Regions from separate parts of the Blautia sp. TM10-2 genome, predicted to be linked through region 1. Evidence: predicted binding sites of a transcription regulator. Region 1 holds the regulator's gene; the other holds the start of a gene.
What was found. Region 1 encodes Rex, which represses fermentation and respiration genes when NADH is low (regulators of the CRP and FNR family bind a similar motif). Its sites were predicted from a motif close to ATTGTTAANTANTTAACAAT; they were not measured.

Region 1 (3,141 bases):
TCGGTGTTTGTCAGATACGGATACGCGTCGGAAATCTCCTGGAAAATGGTCTTTTCCATGTGGAGCACCTGATGCTCCTGATCGTAGTAACCGATCTGTACACGGCTTCCAAGTGTAAAAGAGCCGGCATCCGGGCGGATGACTTCGTTTAAGATCTTTAAGATCGTCGTTTTTCCCGTTCCGTTGTTTCCGATGATTGCGACGCGCTCCCCGCGCTTGATTTCGAAATTCAGATCCTGGAAAAGCGTCTGTCCCGGGAAGGCTTTGGAGAGGTGCTCGACGGTCAGCACATCGTTTCCGCTTGTGATGCGCGGTTCCAGACGGATCCGCATATCGGAGCGTACTTCGGTCGGCTTTTCCAGCACATCCATTTTGTCCAGCATTTTTTCACGGCTCTCGGCGCGTTTGATGGATTTCTCGCGGTTGAAAGATTTCAGCTTTGCAATGACTTCTTCCTGATGGTGGATTTCCTGCTGCTGGTTGACCCAGGCATGGTAAGCGGCTTCACGGAGCATTGCTTTTTTTTGACTGTAGGCGGTATAGTTTCCCTCAAAAGTTGTTACTTTTTTATTGTCCACTTCAACGACTTTTGTGACAACGCGGTCGAGAAAGTAACGGTCATGGGAGACGATCAGGACGGCTCCGCTGTAATTTAAAAGATACGTTTCGAGCCAGGAGATCGAGTCCATATCGAGGTGGTTGGTCGGCTCGTCGAGCAGAATGATGTCCGGTTTGGTGAGCAGCAGTTTACCAAGTGCCACGCGGGTCTTCTGACCGCCGGAGAGGGAGTCCACCTGTTTTTCAAAATCGCTCTCGGAAAAGCCAAGACCTTTTAAAACACCGACGACTTCACTGCGGTACGCGTATCCGTTTTCCAGTTCAAAGGTATGGGAGAGGCGGGTGTAGGTGGAAAGAAGTTCATCCAGCTCTGCACCGGATTTTGTATTCATATCACTTTCCATCTGACGGAGGCGTTCCTCCATATCGATCAGATTCTGTTTCGCGGTCAGCACTTCCTGGTAAATGGAAAGGTGTCCGGTCAGATCCTGATGCTGGGCGAGATAGCCCATCGTCTTTCCTTTGGAGAGGATGACCTCTCCCTCATCGGCCCTCATTTCGCCGATGATGATTTTTAACAGCGTCGATTTTCCGGCACCGTTGATGCCGACCAGTGCGGTTTTTTCGCGTTCTTCTATATGAAAAGATGCATTTTTGATAATTTCCGTTGTCCCGAATGCTTTCGAGATATTCTGACATGCAAGAATCATGTGGTTCCTCCAGATAACATATTTCTGTATTTTGACATAATACACCATCCTTATTATAGAGAGTAATACACAAAATTTCAAGAAATCTTTGACAATTTTCTATCAACCATATATAATATGAATATATGCAGGTGTAAATAAGGAGGAATTTATCTTGGAAGAAAAAGGAATTTCGCGGGCAGTTATCAAAAGACTTCCTAGATATTATCGTTACCTGGGCGAATTGCTGGAGGACGGAGTAGAACGGATCTCTTCCGGTGAGCTGAGCGAGCGGATGAAAGTGACAGCTTCCCAGATTCGCCAGGATTTAAATAATTTCGGCGGCTTCGGCCAGCAGGGGTATGGTTATAACGTGCGGTATCTGTACAGCGAGATTGGAAAAATTTTAGGTCTGGACAGAGTCCACAATATGATTTTTGTCGGAGCCGGAAATCTGGGACAGGCGCTTGCTAATTATGCGGCCTTTGAAAGAAGCGGATTCAAAACGGTCGGTATTTTTGACGTCAACCCGGTATTAAAAGGAATCTCCGTGCGCGGAATTGAAATCCGCATGGCGGACGAGCTTCCGGAATTTATCAAGGAACACCATGTAGAGATTGCGGCTTTGACACTGCCAAAAGCAAAAGCGGTAGAGATGGCAGAGATTCTCGTGGACAACGGTGTAAAAGCAATCTGGAATTTTGCACATACCGATCTAAACTTAAAACTTCCGAAAGATGTGATCGTCGAGAACGTCCATCTTTCCGAAAGTCTGATGCGTCTCTCCTACAATCTGACCAGATATGAGGCGGAGCATCCAAAGAACAATTAAGAAACCAAAACAAAAGCAGGAGAGTCTTCGGGAAACCGGAGACTTTTTCTGTTCACTTTCCGGATAAGGCAGGAAAAGGAGGAAAAGCGATGAAACGGATTCTTACAGCAGCACAGATGAAGCAGGCAGACCGCAATACGATCGAAACCATGGGGGTACCGTCCCTGGTACTGATGGAGCGCGCAGCGCTGTCCTGCGTGGAGGAGCTTCAAAATGGAACATGGGATACAGGAAAAGTCCTTGCTGTGTGCGGTCCCGGAAATAATGGAGGGGACGGTGCGGCAATTGCACGGATTTTAAAGACGAAAGGGGTGGATGCGGAACTGTTCTGTCTTGGAAATCCGGAAAAATACAGTGAAGGCATGAGAGCACAGAAGAAAATTGCGGAAAATTATGGGGTCCGTGAGGTTAAGAATCCGGATTTCCGGGAATATACTGTTATCATAGATGCCATCTTTGGAATTGGCGTATCCCGTCCGCTGGCAGGGGAGTACCGGAGGGCAGTGGAAGCAATCTGCGCAAGCGGTGTTCCTGTTCTTGCCGTGGACATCCCTTCGGGGATCCACACGGATACCGGAGAGGTCCTTGATGCGGCGGTGAAAGCCAGAGCCACGGTGACATTTGCCTGTGCAAAGCCAGGGCTTCTCTTTGATCCCGGAAAACGATATGCCGGAGAGGTCCTGGTCCGTGATATCGGAATCGGCTTTGATGCAGGAGAAGAGGAGACGCCCTGGTACGGTTCAGTGGAAAAAGAAGATCTGGACCGGTTTCTTACCCGCACGCCGATGGGAAATAAGGGAACCTTCGGAAAGGTGCTGGTACTTGCCGGTTCCGGTGCCATGTGCGGAGCCGCTGTTTTGTGTGCCAGGGCAGTCCTTGCATCCGGTGCCGGCATGGTAAAGGTTGTGACAGAGGAAAGAAACCGTACGCCGCTTTTCTGTGCCCTGCCGGAAGCAATGGCGGATTTCTGGAAGGAGGATGAGCCGCTTCCGGAAGAAGCCCTGCTGCAGGATCTCGCCTGGGCGGACGCTGTTGTTGCGGGACCGGGACTTTCCAAAAGCC
Region 2 (3,141 bases), on a different contig from region 1:
TTATTTCTGCGGGCCGGCGGAAACGAGTGCTTTACCAGCAGCGTTTCCTTCATATTTTGCAAAGTTCTTGATGAATCTTTCAGCCAGATCCAGTGCTTTGGTCTCCCACTCGGAAGCATCAGCATAGGTATCGCGAGGATCCAGGATAGCCGGATCAACGCCCGGAAGTTCAGTCGGAACTTCGAAGTTGAAGTACGGAATAGTCTTCGTCGGAGCTTCGTTGATAGCACCGCTTAAGATTGCATCGATGATTCCACGGGTATCACGGATGGAGATACGTTTTCCGGTTCCGTTCCAGCCTGTGTTAACCAGGTATGCTTTTGCTCCGCTCTTCTCCATTTTCTTAACAAGCTCTTCTGCATATTTGGTTGGGTGCAGCTCCAGGAATGCCTGGCCGAAGCATGCAGAGAAGGTAGGAGTCGGCTCGGTAATTCCGCGCTCGGTTCCTGCAAGTTTTGCAGTAAATCCGGACAGGAAGTAGTACTGAGTCTGCTCTGGTGTCAGAATAGATACTGGCGGAAGTACGCCGAATGCATCTGCGGACAGGAAGATAACATTCTTAGCTGCCGGTGCAGAAGAAATCGGGCGAACGATGTTCTCAATGTGGTTGATCGGATAAGATACACGAGTATTCTCGGTTACGCTCTTATCATTGAAGTCGATCTTGCCTTCTGCATCAACGGTAACGTTCTCAAGCAGAGCGTCACGTCTGATTGCATTGTAGATGTCCGGCTCAGACTCTTTGTCCAGGTTGATGACTTTTGCATAGCAGCCGCCCTCGAAGTTGAATACTCCGTTGTCGTCCCAGCCGTGCTCATCATCACCGATCAGAAGACGTTTCGGGTCTGTGGAAAGAGTTGTTTTTCCTGTTCCGGAAAGTCCGAAGAAGATTGCGGTGTTCTCACCGTTCAGGTCTGTGTTTGCAGAGCAGTGCATGGAAGCGATGCCCTTCAGCGGCAGATAGTAGTTCATCATGGAGAACATACCTTTCTTCATCTCTCCGCCGTACCATGTGTTGACGATAACCTGCTCACGGCTTGTGATGTTGAATACTACTGCTGTCTCAGAGTTCAGACCCAGCTCTTTGTAGTTCTCAACTTTTGCTTTGGATGCGTTGTAAACAACGAAATCCGGCTCGAAGTTCTCAAGCTCTTCTGCTGTAGGTTTGATGAACATGTTAGTTACGAAATGTGCCTGCCAAGCTACCTCAACGATGAAGCGGATAGCCATACGGGTATCTTTATTTGCGCCGCAGAATGCATCTACAACGAACAGTCTTTTGTTGGAGAGCTCTTTTTTGGCGATCTCTTTTACTGCTGCCCATGCTTCCTGGGTTGCCGGATGGTTATCGTTTTTGTACTCATCAGAAGTCCACCATACAGTATCTTTCGAGTTCTCGTCCACAACGATGTATTTGTCTTTCGGTGAACGGCCTGTATAGATACCGGTCATAACGTTAACTGCACCAAGCTCTGTCTCCCGGCCTTTTTCATAGCCTTCCAGCTCTGGTTTTGTCTCTTCCTCAAATAACTGCTCATAAGAAGGGTTGTACACAATTTCTGTGGTACCGGTGATGCCATACTTTGTTAAATCGATCTGTGCCATCTTGTAATTAACCTCTTTCCTTTGATAGTAATACTGCTTCATTCTGCAAAATGCAGAAATTTGAAGGTATCCTTTAGAAGAAACCGGACCAGCCGGCCTCTTCTACTCTAATTATACATAAAAGGCCAAAAAAATCAACTGAAAATCTTCCGTTTTTTTACAGAACGTGTCCCAAAATCTGTAAAAATTTTATAAACTTCGATTTTTCGAAGTTTTCTGACAATTGCATTTTTGTACACTTCATCCTGCAAATTGACATTTTTTGATTTTTTATGTTATAATATTAATAATTATGTTCGGAAAGAAGTTTCTTTATGTATTACGATCTGACCCGCGGGAAAATCTCCCGCTCTCTTATCCTGTTTGCCCTGCCGATGATCGCAGGAAATCTGTTGCAGCAGTTTTACAACATTGCCGACACCCTGATCGTCGGACGCGTTCTCGGAAGCAATGCGCTCGCCGCCGTCGGCTCCTCCTATACGCTGATGACGTTTCTGACTTCCATTTTTCTCGGCCTGTCGATGGGCGCCGGTGCGCTCTTTTCGATTTATCAGGGACGAAAAGATCTTTCTTCTTTAAAACTTTCGATTCTCCACGCGTTTCTGCTGATCCTTGCCGTTACGCTCGTGCTGAATCTCGCTGTTTATGCAGGCATCGAGCCGATCCTTACGTTTCTTCGCGTCCCGGATGAAGTCCGTCCCGGCATGCGGACGTATCTTCTGATTATCTTTGCCGGCCTTATTGCAACATCCGTATACAATTTCTTTTCCTGTATGCTGCGCGCGCTCGGAAACTCTTCTGTGCCGCTGATTTTTCTCGCTGTCTCTGCTGTGCTGAACATTGCACTGGATCTGCTCTTTGTCGCTGTACTGCCGTTCGGCATCGCAGGCGCGGCGCTCGCTACGGTTCTTGCGCAGTATGTGTCCGCCGTCGGTATTCTGCTCTATGTGCTGCTCCGCTGCCGCATGTGGCTGCCGTCAAAAAAAGAATGGCGTTTCAGCCATTCCATTTTAAAAGAGATTCTGAATCTTTCTTCGATGACCTGCATTCAGCAGTCGGTCATGAATTTCGGCATTCTAATGGTACAGGGGCTCGTCAACAGCTTCGGTCCGGCGGTCATGGCGGCATTTGCGGCCGCGGTGAAAATTGATACCTTTGCCTATCTGCCGGTGCAGGATTTCGGAAATGCCTACTCCACTTTCACCGCACAGAATTACGGGGCCGGAAATCACGAGCGGATCCGGCGCGGCACGAAAGATGCTTTTGCACTGAGCGCTGCTTTTTCCATCGTCATTTCTCTGCTTGTCAATCTGTTCGCGCATCCGCTGATGCAGATTTTCGTGAAAGCATCAGAAATGGAGGTCATCGCGATCGGCGTACAGTACCTGCGGCTGGAAGGCTCGTTCTATCTCGGCATCGGATGGCTGTTTCTGCTGTACGGGTATTACCGCGCTGTCAAACGCGCCGAGATGTCGGTTGTTCTGACCGTCATTTCGCTTGGCATGCGTGTGGCGCTGGCATACCTTTTCTCCGCCA

Region 2: a site for Rex is predicted at 1,877-1,896, ahead of pckA (phosphoenolpyruvate carboxykinase (ATP)). Genes of this name have one in related genera too.

What each region holds. Positions count from the first base shown of each region.
Region 1 is NZ_QUJZ01000011.1:12,320-15,460, forward strand. It holds gene DXD92_RS12010 (ABC-F family ATP-binding cassette domain-containing protein) at 1-1,268, opposite strand, end outside; gene DXD92_RS12015 (redox-sensing transcriptional repressor Rex) at 1,423-2,079, shown strand; gene DXD92_RS12020 (bifunctional ADP-dependent NAD(P)H-hydrate dehydratase/NAD(P)H-hydrate epimerase) at 2,169-3,141, shown strand, end outside.
Region 2 is NZ_QUJZ01000022.1:5,807-8,947, reverse strand. It holds gene pckA (phosphoenolpyruvate carboxykinase (ATP)) at 1-1,605, opposite strand; gene DXD92_RS17765 (MATE family efflux transporter) at 1,920-3,141, shown strand, end outside.